3 regions of the Micromonospora cremea genome follow, and region 3 is predicted to be linked to each of the others. Evidence: riboswitches for the same ligand, from Rfam matches in the RefSeq annotation. Region 3 holds a riboswitch; each other region holds the start of a gene.

Region 1 (5,470 bases), 2.6 Mb from region 3:
CCGATCACGCAGGCCGTCGCGCCGCGCGGCACGGCCAGGTCGACGCCGCGCAGCACCCGGCTCGGTCCGAAGGCGAGGTGCACGTCGCGTACGTCGAGGCTGACCGAGGTGGTCGTGCTGGCGGTCATCGCCGGTCCCCTTCCGTCGCGCCGGACAGCGCCGACTCGGTGTCGTCCTCGTCCTCGTCGGCAGGCGCGGTGGCCGGCCGGCCGTGGCGCAGCCGCCAGTCGATCCAGTTGACCGCGTGCGTCAGCGGAACGGTCAGCGCCAGGTAACAGAGCCCGGCCAGCAGCAGCGCGGACTCGTTGCCGGTGGTGGCCGCGTAGTCCTGCCCGATCCGGAACAGCTCCCGCTGACTGGCCACCAGTCCGAGGAAGTAGACCAGGCTGGAGTCCTTGATCAGCGCGATGAGCTGATTCACCCAGGCCGGCAGCACCCGCCGGATGCCCTGCGGAATGATCACCAGCCGCATCGCCTCGCCCCAGGAGAAGCCGAGAGCCCGGGCGCCCTCCAGCTGCGCGGCCTCCACGGACTGGATGCCGGAACGGAAGATCTCCCCGATGTACGCCGCCGCGATCAGCGACAGTGCCAGAATGCCCAGCGGGTAGGGGTCGGGTCCCCAGACCTGCATGCCCAGCGGCGCGAGCCCGACGCCGATCAGCAGGATCGTCGCCGCGGCCGGCAGCCCCCGGAACACATCGGTGTAGACCCGCGCCGGCCAGCGCAGCCACCGGCTGCGGGAGATGCCGGCGACGGCCAGCAGCAGGCCCAGCACCGAGCCGAGCAGGGCGGCGGAGACCGCCAGGATCAGCGTGTTGGGCAACCCGACGGTCAGCATCTCGGGTAGCGCCTCGCGCATCGCGTCCCAGTCGAAGAAGGTCTCCCACAGGGTGCTCAACGGATCCATCGGTCGCCTCTCCTACCGCCCCGCTCGCTCGTCACCGGGTGTCTCAGGACGCAGCCGACGCCGACGCCGACGCCGACGCCGCGGCCGGCACGGTCACGGAGCCGCTGCCCGGGTGGAAGTCCGCCGGTACCGGCCGGCCCGGGTAGTACTGCGCCTGCAACCGGCTCCAGGTGCCGTCCGCGATCACCTCGTCGAGGCCCTTGTTCAGCGCCTCGCGCAGCTTGTCGCCGCCCTTGGCCACGGCGTACGCGGTCGGTGCCGGGCTGAGCTGCTTGGCCGCCACGGTGATCTTGCCGTTGCTGTCGGCGGCCGACTTCTCGCCGATCTCGGCCGGGGCGATCCACGCGTCGGCGGTGCCCGCCTTGAGCTGGTTGATCGCGCCGTTGTAGTCCGGCACCCGGACCGGGTTGAGCTGCTCGCCGGTGGCGTAGTCGTCCTGGACGGTGCCCTGCACCACCACGACCCGCTTGCCGGCGAGCTGGTCGAAGCCGGTGATCGGCGAGCCGGCCGGCACGTCCAGGCCGAAGTAGCCGAAGTCGTAGCCGTTGCCGAAGTCGACCGTCTTCTTCCGCGCCTCGGTGATGGTGATCGAGGAGCTGCCGACGTCGAACTTGCGGTTGTTGACCTGGGAGAGCAGGGCGGAGAAGTCGGTGCCGACGAACTCCACCTTCAGGCCGAGCTTGCTGGCCACCGCGGTCAGCAGGTCGTTGTCGAAGCCGGTGAACCTGCCGTCCTTGAGGTACACGTTCGGCGGCGCGTCGGTCAGCGTGCCGGCGCGCAGCACGCCCGGCTGCGCCAGGCCGTACGGATTGCCGGCGGCGTCGGACGAGGTGTCGTCGCCGCAGGCGGTGAGAGCGGTGGCGGCCAGGATCGTGGCCGCGCCGAGGGCCGCGGCGCGGGTCAGGGCAGGAAGAAATCGCACAGGTGTCTCCGAAGGTTTCGCAGCGGCGGGCACAGACGTGCGCCGCCGACGGTGCGCCCGGTGGGCGTACCGCTGGGATGGGGTTCGAAAAGGGGTGCGCTAGTACGCTGCGTGGCCGCGACAGGCGGCGCTGCACACCCGCATCATGTCCACGTGCCGCCGCCGGGTCAGTGCCGGTGGTGGCCAGCCGGTGCGGGAATCCGCGGCGTCGGCCGATGGGATGGTGCTGCTGAGGATGCGCATGGTTCTCCCGGGTCTGTGCTGACCTGGGTGCCAGGCCACGCTTGCACCGACGTCGTGCCGGTGCCTGGTCTTCACCCGGGGCACCCCACCGCGGAGGAGGGTTGCCGGCCTGCGAGCCGGGGCTTCGCGCTGGCGCTCATGACCTGTGCCGAGGCTAGCAGCTTGGGGCGGCGGATCGTCCAGTCGTTATGACCACGCTCACCGTCCGCGACGAACATCGACCGAGCGGGTCAGCCGGCGTGCACGTGCGGCCGGCGGCTCCGGTCGGGCTCCTGGCGGCGCAGGATCTCCCGGGTGACCGGGGCGACTTCGCCCTGGCCGAACGCCAGGTAGCGCAGGAAGTTGCCGAACGGGTGGCCCTCGGTCCACTCGAAGTAGATGTGCGGGCGCCGCCGGGTCTGGTCGCGGATCTCCAGCAGCACAGCGGCCAGCGCGTTGGGCACCGAGGAACTGGCCAGGCTGAGTACCAGGTACTGGTCGTGCACCACGCTGCCGCGCACCAGCAGCTCGGTTTCGAAGTCCGACGGGTCAGTGACCGTCACCTCGACGAAGATCACGACGCTGTCGGCCGGGAAGTCGTTGTCCGCGACGGTCTGGGCGAGCTTGTCGCGGTACTCCGCCGGGTCTCGGCTGGCCGGCTCGTGCGCGATCAGGCGGACCCGGCGCCCGGCGCACTCGTCGATCAACCGTGCTGCCTCGGGGTCCAGCTCGACCCGACGGACCCGCAGTTCGAAGGCGCGGTTCAGCCGGGACAGCAGCGATACCACGATCATCCCGCCGATGAAGCAGGCCGCGATCTTCACGCCGTCGGGGCGCTCCACCACGTTCGCCGCGGTGGTGTAGACGAAGAACACCGCGATGGCCGCGAACGCGACCGTGCGGCCGCGCTGGCGCCGCCGCCGTGCCGCGAGGGTCACCGCCGTCGCCGCCGAGGTGATCAACACCAACACCCCGGTGGCGTACGCGCCGCCCTGCGCGTCCACGCTCGCCCGGAAGACGACCGTGATTAGAAACGCCACCGAGGTGAAGACCAGCACCAGCGGCCGAACGGCCCGGGCCCAGGTCGGTGCCATGCCGTAGCGGGGCAGGTAGCGGGGTACGAGGTTGAGCAGGCCCGCCATCGCCGAGGCGCCCGCGAACCAGAGGATCCCGATGGTGGACAGGTCGTAGACCGTGCCGAACACCTCGCCCAGGTATTCGTGCGCCAGGTAGGCCAGCGCCCGGCCGTTCGCCGGCCCGCCCGGCTGGAACGCCTCCGGCGGGATCAGGACGGTGGTGGTCACGCTGCTGGTGACCAGGAAAACGCTCATGATCACGGCGGCGGTGGTGAGCAGCAGGCGGGCGCCGCGGATGCGGCCCAGCGGCCGGTCCTCCGAATCCTGCCGATCCCCTCGGATGTGTGGCATCACCGCCACCCCGGTCTCGAAGCCGGACAGGCCCAGCGCCAGCTTCGGGAAGACCAGCAACGACAGCCCGACCACCATCCACGGGTCGCCGTGCCCGGTGGTCAGTGCGGTGGTCCAGTCCCCGACCGCGCTCGGGTGCGTCACCACCCGCCACAGCGCGGCGGCGATCACGACCGCGTTCAGCGCCAGATAGACCGCGACCAGGACGACGGCGATCCCGATGGCCTCGGTGAATCCCTTGAGGAACACCGCGCCCAGCAGCGTCACCAGCAGCAGCGTGAGCAGCACCTGGTGCCCCTTGAGCCCGCTGGGCAGGAACGGGTTCTCGTCGATGTGCGCGGTCGCGTCGGCTGCGGAGAGGGTGATGGTGATGATGAAGTCGGTGGCCGCGAAACCGAGCAGCACGAGCACGAACAGCTTGCCGGGCCAGAAGCTCAGCAGGCGTACCAACATGGCGATGGAGCCCTCACCGTGTGGGCTCTCCACCGCCACCCGCCGGTAGACCGGCAGCGCGCCGAGCAGCGTCACCAGCACCAGCACCAGGGTCGCCACCGGCGAGAGCGCGCCGGCGGCCAGCGCGGCGATGCCCGGCTGGTAACCGAGCGTCGAGAAGTAGTCGACGCCGGTCAGGCACATCACCTTCCACCACGGATGGTGCCGGTGCTCCGGTGGGCGGGCGTGCGGGCCGTGGTGCTGCACCGCCTGCTCCGAACCGCCGTCGAACAGCCAGGCCCGCAGCCGCCCGGTCCGGCGGCCGGCGCGCCTGTCGACCTCCATCGGCGCTTCCCCCGTCGTCCGCCCACGGTCACCGTGAGTATCCGCCAGCGGGGCGGTGCCCGTCCGCCGGTGCGCGGAACCCAGCCAACGCGGCTGGCCGCCGGGCAGCGCGTCGGAGGGTTTCGGGCCGTGGGCACCGGGGAAGCAGCGCCTCCCGGCGTCCCGCCCGAACGGTCCGGGTGGTGCGGGCAGCCGCCGGACGGTGCGGGAGGGAGCGGCTCATGGTTGGCGGCCGTCGGTTCCGCCCGGGCGGTGGCTTCGGCCGGCGGCTTGACGAGCACGAGGTCCGCGTCGGCGAGCCGCCGCAGAACGAGCCGACGACACCGCCCACCGGCGGGCTGGTCGACAGCGCCGTCTACGTCCACGGGCATCGGTTCGCGTCGCCCGACGGCCTCGCCGAGACGTACCGCTGTCTCCAGGAGCAGGACGGTGCGATGGCCTGGATCGGGTTGTACCGGCCCGACATCGACCAGATCACCTCGCTGGCCCGTGAGTTCCGGCTGCACGACCTGGCGGTGGAGGACGCGATCAACGCCCACCAGCGGCCCAAGCTGGAACGGTACGGGCACACGCTCTTCGTGGTGCTGCGCGCCGCCCGCTACGACGACCAGCGGGAAGAGGTCGCGTTCTCCGAGCTGCACCTGTTCATCGGGCCCGGATTCGTGATCACCGTTCGACACGGTGAGGCGCCGGACCTGGCCGCGGTGCGGCGGCGGATGGAGACCGACGCGCAGATGCTCGCCCAGGGCCCGGAGGCGGTCCTGTACGCGATCCTCGACCAGGTGGTCGACGGCTACGCGCCGGTGGTGGCCGGGTTGGAGAACGACATCGACGAGATCGAGACGGAGGTCTTCGGCGGCGACCCGAACGCCAGCCGGCGCATCTACGGGCTCAGCCGCGAGGTCATCCAGTTCCAGCGGGCCGCCCGCCCCCTGCTCGCCGTGCTCGACGCGCTGGCGGACGGCGCCGGCAGCTACGGCACCGACGAGGAGCTGCGCCGCTACCTGCGGGACGTCACCGACCACCTCACCCAGGTGGTGGAGCGGGTGGACGGCTTCCGGCACCTGCTGCAGAACATCCTCACGGTCAACGCCACCCTCGTCTCGCAGCAGCAGAACGAGGAGATGCGCAGCCTCACCGCGGCCAGCTACACGCAGAACGAGGAGCTGAAGAAGGTCTCCTCCTGGGCGGCGATCCTGTTCGCTCCCACGCTGA
Region 2 (5,470 bases), on a different contig from region 3:
GGTGGGGCAGACGCGCGACGCCGGACAGCTGCGGCTGCTCGCCGACGAGCTGATGGCGCTGCTCGACGCGCAGACGCCACACCTGATCGCGGCGTCCGCACGGGAGGACTGGCACCGGGCGCGCCTGTACGGGCGCACCTCCATCGGCCTGCTGCGCTACCACTTCGGGATGGCCGACACGTCACCCAGCCGCCTGGCGAGGCTGCTCGGCGTACGCGATTCGATGATGGCCGCCAACCTGCTCGCCATCGCCGAGCGGGGCCCTGCGCTGGTGAACGCCCACAACGGCCACCTCCAGCGGAACAAGAGCACGATGCGGATGGGCGATCTGCCGGTGGGTGGAGCGCCGGCGCGATCGTCAGCGCCCACCTGGGCCGGGGGTACGCCTTCCTCGCCACAGCCCTTGGCACGATCCGCCACCATGGCGTGGGCACGCCGCCTCCGGACACCATCGAGGGTCTGCTGTACGCGCTCCCGGAGGAGCGTCACATCGTCGACGCCCGCCGACTGGCCACTGCCCTCGCCAACGTGACGCCCGCTGCCCGGGTCTCCCCCTGGTTCGGTTACTCCCCGCTTGATCCGGCTCACCTGGCCAGCACCGACGGGATCGTCTTCGTCAAGGACGCTCGGCGGAGCTAGTGCGGTGTCCACGAACGTTCACCGGGTGTCCGGTGGTGGTTGTGGATCCTCGCCTTGTGGGCGAGCGACTCCCCTGCGGGTGGTGGGGCGGGCCTGCGCGGGCCAACTGATCCTCGCGCCGCCCGTGGGCGGCGGGGGTCACGTCGGGACCGGCCGGCACCAGGAAGGTGCCGTCCGGCTCGACGGTGCGTGAGCACCTCCGGCAGCACAACGGCTGTCGGGGTGGTGGGTCCGCCGCCCGGAATACGGGTGGCGATGATGGCAGCCGCGACCAGGTCACGGTGCCCGGAAAACCGGCAGTGCGGGCAGGACAGGATCCGCCCACGGGGTTTCGGTACCCGCCGCTGACAGGCAGGGCAGGTCAAAGACGTGCCACGTTCGTTCACCAAGCGCAGCGTGATGCCGGCCAGGGTGGCCTTGTCGGTGAGGACCTGCAAGAGCCGGCCGATCTGCCACTGCCGCAACCGCAGGTTGTGCCGCCGCCCCGCCTCGATGCCCAGCACCCCACGCGGATCCCCGACCCGCAGCTCACCGACACGCTGTTCTACCGCCCACGACACGACCGAACGGGCGGCTTCGTGCTGAGCCTGACGGACCCTGCGCCGATGCCGGCCCTGCACCATACGGGCGCGGCGCCGGTACTTGCGCCACCGCCGCGAACCCCGCTGACCCGGCTTCGGCGCCCGGCGGGCGACCGCCCGGCGGCGGGCTTTCGTGTCAGCCAGGTGCATGCGGTGCTCCGCGCGGATCGCCCGCCCCGACACCAGCAACCCCGCACCGTCCGGGCCGGCCACCGCATACGGGTGGATGATCCCCAGGTCCACCCCAGCGATCCGACCCGGGTCCGGTCCAGCGCCGGCCGGATAACTCACGATCGGAATCTCGGCACTCACGTCCAAGAACAGCCGACCACCCTCACACAGCAGCGTGATCGAGCGGACCTGCTCGAGCGGATACGGCACCTCCCGCGCCAACCTCACCCACAACGGCGACGCGCCCTTGCCCATCGGAATCCGAACCCGACGCCCCTGCAGGGCGAACGTGCCGTGATACCAACGCACCGGCACCAACCCCCGCCGCCGACGCGGGAACCCCGCCGACACGTCACCGTCCTTACGCCGCTTCGCTGCCGCGAACCACGCCTCGGAGAACCGGCGCAACACCGACCGGGCCCCCGCCGAGTCCAACTCGGCGAACGTGCCCGGCCCCGAGGCCGCCAACTCCCGACACAACTCCTGATAGCCGGACAACGGCGCGTCCCGACGGCGACGCCGCCACGCGTTCACCTCCAACACACACGCCCAAACATCACCAGCCGAACGCAACAACCCGAAACACCGCCGCTGCTGCCCGGGCGTCACCCGCAACGCCACCCGCGCGGTGCGATGCACCACCCGAGGCGCGGCAGGATCCCGACGACGAGGCACAACCACACCCAACACCATCGGTACGACAAAACCCCCGGCCGCCAACCCAGCAAACGTTAGTGGACACCGCACTAGCCTCCCCAGCGTCCGGCAACGCCCGGTGTCACCGGAACACCCCGCCGACACCGGGCTGCACGCCGAGCGACGCCTCGGCGTCTCGTTCGTGCAGGTACACGTCGAGCTGGCCAAGCGGCGGGAGGGCCGTGCGGTCGCGGCATCGCTGATCTCTATGCTTCGTAGGCGTCACGAGTGGTCAGCGTCAAGCCTCCCGGCTTGCTGACTCGGCAACCGCGCCACCCGCGCACGGTGCCCCCGGGAGAAGACCAGGCCGACCGCGAACTGCGGTACGGCAAGAGTGGGTGCCTCGGGCACCGGAAGGCGAGTTCACCGTGCCGTTCGAAGATCTGGACCTGGCCGCTTTCGCGGTCTGCCTGACCTGCGGGCACCTCCGCGATGGCGCCCCGCGTGAGCAGCGGTGCCGCTGCCAGCCGCGTACGCCGGAGTGGGAGAAGCAGTGGCGGGGGCAGGACATCCCCAGTGACCTCGACCTGTGTGTGTTGTGCGTCCGGGACACCGTCACCACCCGAACCCGGTGGTCGTGGCTGGGCTGCGAAACCTGCCGGCACGTCTCGCAGGTCGTCGGCGAATGGTACGGCCACCGCGCCGCACTGCCGCTGGGCCGGCACTCGATCATGAACGGCGACGTGGTCCCGTCGCAGACGGCCACGGCCACCGAGGTCGCCGCCTCGCTGATGGCTGCCGGACGGCGTTTCGACGCGCTGCGCGACTGGCAGCGGGTGGAGTTCGACCGGCTCGCCGAGCCACTACGCGCCGTCGGGCCAAGCGTGCCGCTGACCGAGTGGCAGCGGCGGTGGCCGCCCTCGCTCGGAGCGAGCGTCGACGCTTTCGACCGCTACGGCATCATGCCCGTATCCGACGACCTCGACCGCCTCCGGCAGGCCCAGACCCGCTTCCTGTCCACCGCTTGTTGATTGCTGGACGTCCCTGACGGGTTCGTCCCCGGCGGCGGTGGCAGCGGGTCGCGCCGGTATCGCTCTCAGCTTATGATCCTGCCGTGGAAGCGGCCGATCTGATCAGAGTTATCGCGGATCCGCAGCGTTTTCGGGTGCTGGCGGCGGTGGGCCTGGGGGCCGCCGATCGGGATCAGGTCGGCGCGATGTCCGGTGTGGACGCTCGCGGTGTCGTCGCGGCGACCGCCCGGCTCGAGTCCGCCGGGTTGATCACTGGCGGGCCGGATGGTTTCCGGGTCGACTTCCCGGGCCTGCGTGATCTGGTACGCCGGGAAGCCGTCGACGGGCGCGACGAGTCCGCCGCCCTGGAGAGCGCCCTCGACCCGTTCGTGCGCGACAGCCGGTTGCGGAGTCTTCCGTCCAAGCGCATTCGCCGGCATGCGGTGCTGGCGCACATCGTGCGGACCTCCTTCGACGAGAAGTCGTCCTATGACGAGAAGGCGGTCAACTCGGTCCTCGAACGGTGGTGCGAGGGCAGCGGGGTGGACCACGTGGCGTTGCGGCGCTACCTGATCGACCACCAGCTGATGTTCCGGGTCCGCGGCGTCTATGCGCGGAACACCGAGGTCCTTCCGGCGCCGGGTGAGGCAGAGCGATACATGGATGCGGTCGGGCTCGGCTGACCCGCTCAGCGACGCCTCTGGGTTCCTCCATCGGCATGCGGACGGCGCCGACGTGGCCGAACTTGCCGGGGTGCCGTTCGACCTGAGCGGGTGACCGCTGAGTCAGAATGGCAGCAGGCCCGCGGCCATCGCGGTGGTCACCGCCGCGGTCCGGTCGGTGACGCCGAGCTTCGCGAACGCGCGCAGCAGGTGGGTCTTCACGGTGGCCTCGGTGATGTGCAGTCGCAGCCCGATCTCGCCGTTGGACAGACCCTGCGCGACCAGCCGCAGCACGTCGACCTCCCGCGGTGACAGGGTGACCGGCCGGGGATGGCGGAGTTGGCGGAGCACCCGGCCGGCCACCGACGGTGCCAGCACGGTCTCGCCGCGGGCGGCGCCGCGGACAGCGTCCACGAGTTCGGCCCGGGACACGTCCTTGAGCAGGTACCCGGCCGCTCCGGCCTCGACCGCGCGCAGGATGTCCCCGTCGGTCTCGTACGTGGTGAGCACGACCACCCGGGTGCCGGGGGCCACGGCCAGCACATCGGCGGTCGCCGCGGCGCCGTCCACCCCGGGCATCCGTAGGTCCATGAGCACGACGTCGGGGCGTACCGCCCGGACGGCGGTGACCGCCTCGGCGGCCGAAGCGGACTCGCCGACCACCGCGATGTCCGGTTCGCCGGCGAGCATGCCGCGCACCCCGGCCCGCACCACCGGGTGGTCGTCCACCAGCAGCACCGCGATCATCGGATCGGTACCTCCGCCCGTACCGTGGTGCCGGCTCCGGGGCTGGACGCCACCCGCAGCGTACCGGCGACCTGCTCGACCCGGTTCCGCATGCCGGCCAGACCGTACCCGTCGCCGGCCGGCGGGGTGGTGAAGCCGCGGCCGTCGTCGCGGACCTCCAGCACGACGACGTCGTCCCGCCGTTCAAGGCGTACCTCGACCCGGCCGGCGGCGGCGTGCTTGCGCGCGTTGGCCAACGCCTCCTGGGTGACCCGCAGCAGGACCACCTCGACCGGGGTGGGCAGCGGGCACGGCGTTGCGGGGATGGCCAGGGTGACCGGCACGCCCGTCTCGGCGGTGAGCCGGTCCGCCACCCGCCGCACCGCCTCGACCAGTGGCGACCCGGCCAGCTCCGCCGGGGTCAGCGCGGCGACAAGGGCCCTCGCCTCGGCCAGGTTGGCCCGAGCGGTGGTCACGGCGAGGGCCAGGTGGCGGCGGACCTGCCCGGCATCGCGGTCCAACTCCGCGTCGGCGGCCTGAATCAGCATGACGACACTGGACAGTCCCTGGGCGATGGTGTCGTGGATCTCGCCGGCCAGCCGTTGCCGTTCGGCGTCGACGCCGGCCTGCCGGGACAACCGGACCACCTCGTCACGGGAGGCGGCCAGCTCGTCGACCAGCGCGGCCCGCCGGTCGGCGTCGACGAACAGGTGCTGCACCCAGCCTCCGGTCACCGACACCACGACGGCGATCATCACGGCCGCCAGCAGCGACCCCCGGGCGTCCGGGCCGCCGCCGGACCGCAGCCAGTCCAGCACCACCTGGACGGCGGTGAACACCACCACCGCGCCGACCGCGGGCGTCGTCGGCAGCAGCATGAACGCCTGCGGCAGGAGCACGAACAGGGCGAACGACGCGGACGACGCCAGCGCCACCGCCGCCACGTAGAGCGCGAGAGCGACCCCCAAATAGAGGTACGCCCGCCAGCCTCCGACCCCGTACCGCATGAGCGCCCGGCCGAAGGCGGCGTACCAGATGCTGATCG
Region 3 (5,470 bases):
GGTCGCCGCCGAGCTTGAGCCGGGCGAGGGGCTGCTCCGGCTGCTGGCCGTGCTCGGCTACCTGGCGGTCGTCCTGCTGGTGGTGGCCGGGCTGGCGTTCCTGCTGTCGGTGACCACGGACGCCGCGCTGGGCGCGGTGGGTGGCGCGGTGCTGCTCTGGATCCTGTCCAGCATCCTGGACCAGATCACCGCCCTCGGCGCGCTGCGCGACTTCCTGCCCACCCACTTCAGCACCGCCTGGCTGGGGCTGCTCTCGACCCCGGTGCAGACCGACGACGTGGTGCGCGGCTGCATCTCGGCGATCAGCTACGCGACGCTGTTCTGGGGGCTGGCCTTCTGGCGCTTCACCCGCAAGGACATCACGTCATAGCCGACTGTCCGGTGGGCTCACCGGCAGCGGGGCGGGTCGCGTCGGCACCGGCGCGGACGGCTGCTCTGCCTTCTTCCAGGCGCTGACGCCGATCCGGCCGGTGTTGCCCACGTCAACCGGGCCGTCCGGGTCGACGTCCTCGGCCGGCTGCCCGGCGGCGGGTGCGACCCGCAGGTATTCCCCGTTGGTGGCGGGCACGGTCGCGTCGGTGACGAGGTTGCGCCAGAGCACGGTGGCGACGGCCCGCTCACCGGCTTGCAGCGTGATCTGCAGGGGCGGCTGGTCGAAGCCCGGCGTGATCTCCTTCGCCCCGGGCAGCACGCGCAGGATGATCGGCTTGCGGTCCTCGTCCAGCACGCGCAGCGCCGGGTATCCCTTGATCCGGTAGGGACGGTCGCCGCAGTTGACCAGCTCCAGGCCGAGGGCGCGCAGCCCCATCGCGGCGTCCGACCCCCTCGACCGGATCCGGACGCCCGACTCCGGGCACCAGAACGGCGGGCTGACGTACGCCGAGGGCGTCGGGCCGGGCATGCTCGTGAGCTGGGGCGCTGTGCTCGGTCCGTCCCCGGCCTGGCCGCGATGGTCGGCGGGGGCGCAGGCGGCGAGCGCGAGCACCATCGCGATCGCCACGCTGGCCCGTCGCGGTGCTGCCGCGTCGCGGTAGATCATTCACCGATCCTTGCCCACGTGGGCCTCGCACCGCCGCCCGGCCCCTCGATCTCGACAGCTCCCGCCCTCGTGTCGACCCGGCGTCAACTGTCGTTCGTCCCTGTCGAGCTGCCCCAAATCTGGACCGGCGTGACTGCCCCGGCCGGGCGTCACGGCCCCGGCCGGGCGTCACTGCCCCCGCCGGTCGGCCGGCGCCCCCGGTCGACGTCAGCCTTGGCTGGGCTGAGCGAGGACCGCGTTCAACAGGCCGGGGTAGAGGCGGTCCAGTTCGTCGCGGCGGAGGCGGACGTAGCGGCTGGTGCCGGCGGCGCGGGTGCGGGTCAGGCCGGCCTCGCGCAGCACCTTCAGGTGGTGGCTGCGGGTCGCCTTGGAGACGCCGAACTCGAAGGTGCCGCAGGCGCGCTCGCCGCCCTCGGCGAGTGCCCGCACGATCTGTAGCCGCACGTCGTCGGCGAGTGCGGCCAGCACGGCGGTGACCGGTACGGCGGCCAGGTCGGGTTCGTGCGGCTCCATGTGACCAGTGTAACCGTTGTTCGACAATTGTCGAACATCCCCCTAGGGTCGGTGTCGTTGGTTCGAAGATACTCGAACATTGGAGCTGCCGATGCGATCCCGCGCCGCCGCCTACCCGTTACTCGCCGTGCTCAGCTGGGGAGTGATGTTCCCGATCCTGGCCAGTGCGCTGACCCGGGTCGACGCGCTCAACCTGACCACCGCCCGCTACCTGCTGGCCACCGTCATCCTGGTCGGCATCCTGCTGCTCCGCGAGGGCGCCGGCGCGCTGCGGCTCGGGGGCCGAGCGGCCGAGGTGGTGGTGCTCGGCGTGGTCGGCTTCGCCGGCTTCAACGTGCTCACCAACCTGGCGCTCGAGCACGCCGCACCGCAGCAGATCGCCCTCTTCGTGGCGACCACCCCGGTCATCACCCAGCTGGTCCGCTGGGCTCGGGACGGCGTACGCCCGAAGCCGCTCCTGCTGGCCCTCTCCCTGGTGGCGCTTCTCGGCGTCGGTCTGGTGATCACGCGCGGGAGCCTGGCCGGGCTCGGTCAGTTCGGCCTCGGCGGTCTGATGATGATCGGCGCGGTGCTCGGCTGGGCCATCTACACCCACGGCGCCAGCCGGTTCGGCGATTGGTCGCCGCTGCGTTACACCACCCTCACCGCGCTCGCCGGCACAGTCGCCATGCTCGCCGCGAGCGTGCTCGCCGACGGCATCGGCTGGCAGCACGCGCCGGCCGCCGCCGACCTCGTGGCGGTCGCCCCGCAGTTGGCGTACGCCGTGATCCTGGGCGCCGTGGTCGCGGTGCTGGCCTGGAACACCGGCGTGCAGCGGCTCGGCGCCGCCAACGCCGCCCTGTTCATGAACGTGGTCCCGGTGACCACCTTCGCGGTGCAGATCGCCCGCGGCTACCGGCCGGAGCCGGTCGAGCTGGTCGGGGCCGCGATCACCATCGCCGCCCTGGTCGCCGCGAACCTTGCCACCCGGGCCCGGGTGGCGTCCCAGCCCGGGCCGGCCGCGGTGACGGACCCGGTCGCGGTGGTCGACCCGGTGGCGGTGGCCGCCCGCTGACCCCACCCGTCCGGTCCTGCCGGCTCACAGCGTGGGATCTGCGGTGGAGGCGACGCCCGGCGTTGCCTAGACTCGATGGCACAACTGCATACCTCATCCAGAGGGGCTGAGGGATACGGCCCGACGACGCCCCGGCAACCACCCCGCGCGCTCACCGCTGAGCGACCCGCGGGGCAGGTGCCAATTCCGTCCCCGCCGCACCGTGCGATGCGGGGAAAGATGAGAGGACCCTCGACATGACGTCGACGCTCGCCGCCTCCGGCATCGACACCTCCGCCAGCCCCGCCCGCGCCCTGGTCTGCCGCGCATGTTCGGCCCGCTACCCGCTCGCCGCCCAGCACGCCTGCTACGAGTGTTTCGGCCCGCTGGAGGTCGACTACGACGCCGCAGCCCTGGCCACCGTCACCCGTGAGCAGATCGAGGCCGGCCCCAACAACATCTGGCGGTACGCCGCGCTGCTGCCCGCCGGTCAGGACCCGGCCACCCGGGTCACCCTCGACCCGGGGCTCACCCCGCTGGTGGCGGCCCCGCACCTCGCCGCCGAGCTGGGCATCACCGCGCCGCTCTGGGTCAAGGACGACAGCGCCAACCCGACCCACTCGTTCAAGGACCGGGTCGTCTCGGTGGCGCTCACCGCCGCCCGGGCGCTCGGCTTCACCCGGTTCGCCTGTGCATCCACCGGCAACCTGGCCAACTCGGTGGCCGCGCACGCCGCCCGCGCCGGGGTGCCGTCGGTGGTCTTCATTCCCAGCGACCTGGAGCAGGGCAAGGTCGTCACCACCGCGGTCTACGGCGGTGAGCTGGTCGCGATCGACGGCTCGTACGACGACGTGAACCGGCTCTGCGGCGAGCTGGTGGAGACCGACGACTTTGAGGACACCGCGTTCGTCAACGTCAACGTCCGGCCGTACTACGCGGAGGGCTCCAAGACGCTCGGGTACGAGGTGGCCGAGCAGCTCGGCTGGCGGATCCCGGCCCAGGTGGTCATCCCGATGGCCAGCGGTGAGCTGCTCACCAAGATTGACAAGGCGTTCTCCGAACTGGTCGAGATCGGTCTGGTCGAGGCGCCGGCCGAGGGCTGGAAGGTCTTCGGCGCCCAGTCCGCCGGCTGCAACCCGATCGCCACCGCCCTGCACGCCGAGACCGACACGATCACCCCGGTCAAGCCCACCGGCATCGCCAAGTCGCTCAACATCGGCGACCCGGCCGCCGGCCTCTACGCCATCGAGGCCGTCCGTCGCACCGACGGCTGGATGGAGTACGCCGACGACGACGAGATCCGCGCCGGCATCCGACTGTTGGCGCGTACCACCGGGGTCTTCGCCGAGACCGCGGGCGGGGTCACCGTGGCGGTGCTGCGCAAGCTGGTCGAGTCCGGCCGGCTCGACCCCACGGCGGAGACCGTCGTGTTCAACACCGGCGAGGGCCTCAAGACCATCGACGCGGTGGCCAACCAGGTCGGTCCGACCCACCACATCAAGCCGTCCCTCCGCGCCGCCCGAGACGCAGGCCTCCTCGGCTGACCCACCCCACCGCCGCACCCGTTGATCATGAAGTTGGCGGCGCGACACGCCGGTGTCGGCGTCGCCAACTTCATGATCGACCGCGGCGGGTGGTTTGCCGGGTGGGCGGGCGGGGGATGGGGGATCGCCCGGACGGGGGATCGGGCCGATCCGCCGGGTAACTGGCTTTTAGCTGTGAGTGTGGAAAACCCGCCGCTCTGGACTTGACGGCAGGAACCGGACGGCGCAAGATGCTCCGTGCGGGAGGGCATTTCGCCGGAGACTTTTGAAGTTCTTGCGACCCAACGCCGGAGGCGTTGTGCGAGTGTCCCTCCCGACCACGTCCGATCGGGCCAGCGATTAAATTCGCTGGCCCGATCGCTTTTCCGGGGTGCACGCTCAGCGGCATGACCATCACCATCGCGTCGTTCGACGGCGCCGACCGGGCCGCGGTCGACGAGGCGTACCGGATCGGCGCGGCGGCCAACGACGCCGACCTGCCGGACTTCCCGCCCTTCTGCCGGCGACGTTTCGACGCGCTCTTCCACACGCCGATGCCCGGCACCGACACCCTCTGGGCGCTGGCCCGGCTGGACGGCGTGCCGGCCGGCTACCTCCAGCTCGAGCTGCCGCAGCTCGACAACACCGACAACGCCACGGCCGAGGTGGTGGTGGACCCGGCACTGCGGCGGCGGGGCGTCGGCCGGGAGCTGCTGGCGCACGGCGTACGCCTGCTGCGCCAGCGCGGTCGCAAGCGGGTGCTCGGCATGGCGGTCTCCGCGCTGCCCGGCGGCCCGGCGCGGTCGGCGGCCGGCGGCGCGTTCGCCGCCGCGGCCGGCGCCGAGCCGGCGCTGGCCGAGGTGCGCCGCCGGCTCGAGGTCGACAACATCGACCGGGCCGCGCTGAGGGCGGCGCTGGCCGAGGCCCACACCCTGGCCCGGGGCTACCAGTCGGTCTGCTGGCAGGGCGCGACCCCGCAGGAGTACGTCGCGGACGTCGCCTACCTGGACGGCCGGCTGCTCATGGACGCGCCCATGGGGGACGTGCAGTGGGAGCCGGAGCGGGTGGACGCCGAGCGGGTCCGGGGCACCGAGCGGGCGTTGGACGCCCGGGGCCGGCGGCGCTACCACCTCGGGGTGCGGCACGAGGCGTCCGGCCGGCTGGTCGCCTGGACCCTGCTGGACGTGGGCGCGTCCGCGGACTGGCACGCGTTCCAGCAGATCACCATCGTCGACCCGGACCACCGCGGGCACCGCCTCGGCCTGCTCGCGAAGGTCGAAAACCTGCACCACCTGCTCACTCACGAGCCCGCGGTGCGCGTGATCGACACCTTCAACGCGGCCAGCAACAGCTACATGGTGG

The links. Region 3 has a riboswitch for S-adenosylmethionine ahead of thrC (threonine synthase). Riboswitches for the same ligand answer to the same signal wherever they lie in the genome.
Region 1: it holds a riboswitch for S-adenosylmethionine, as region 3 does, so the genes downstream of both, BUS84_RS33405 (ABC transporter substrate-binding protein) here and thrC (threonine synthase) in region 3, are expected to answer to the same signal.
Region 2: it holds a riboswitch for S-adenosylmethionine, as region 3 does, so the genes downstream of both, BUS84_RS04615 (hypothetical protein) here and thrC (threonine synthase) in region 3, are expected to answer to the same signal.

Annotation. Positions count from the first base shown of each region.
Region 1 covers NZ_FSQT01000002.1:4,244,072-4,249,541, forward strand. Annotated here, with positions in the region: gene BUS84_RS33395 (amino acid ABC transporter ATP-binding protein) at 1-128, opposite strand, end outside; gene BUS84_RS33400 (amino acid ABC transporter permease) at 125-907, opposite strand; gene BUS84_RS33405 (ABC transporter substrate-binding protein) at 951-1,829, opposite strand; SAM riboswitch class IV at 2,105-2,216, opposite strand; gene BUS84_RS33410 (amino acid transporter) at 2,303-4,255, opposite strand; gene corA (magnesium/cobalt transporter CorA) at 4,477-5,470, shown strand, end outside.
Region 2 covers NZ_FSQT01000001.1:1,020,473-1,025,942, reverse strand. Annotated here, with positions in the region: partial or broken gene BUS84_RS40870 (erythromycin esterase family protein) at 1-256, shown strand, start outside; gene BUS84_RS41140 (TraB/GumN family protein) at 355-639, shown strand; gene BUS84_RS04620 (RNA-guided endonuclease InsQ/TnpB family protein) at 636-2,084, opposite strand; SAM riboswitch class IV at 2,308-2,428, shown strand; gene BUS84_RS04615 (hypothetical protein) at 2,426-3,058, shown strand; gene BUS84_RS04610 (DUF2087 domain-containing protein) at 3,142-3,720, shown strand; gene BUS84_RS04605 (response regulator) at 3,823-4,446, opposite strand; gene BUS84_RS04600 (sensor histidine kinase) at 4,443-5,470, opposite strand, start outside.
Region 3 covers NZ_FSQT01000002.1:1,638,869-1,644,338, reverse strand. Annotated here, with positions in the region: gene BUS84_RS21040 (ABC transporter permease) at 1-370, shown strand, start outside; gene BUS84_RS21035 (DUF4232 domain-containing protein) at 365-1,039, opposite strand; gene BUS84_RS21030 (ArsR/SmtB family transcription factor) at 1,247-1,552, opposite strand; gene BUS84_RS21025 (DMT family transporter) at 1,644-2,606, shown strand; SAM riboswitch class I at 2,697-2,832, shown strand; gene thrC (threonine synthase) at 2,843-4,129, shown strand; gene BUS84_RS21015 (GNAT family N-acetyltransferase) at 4,516-5,470, shown strand, end outside.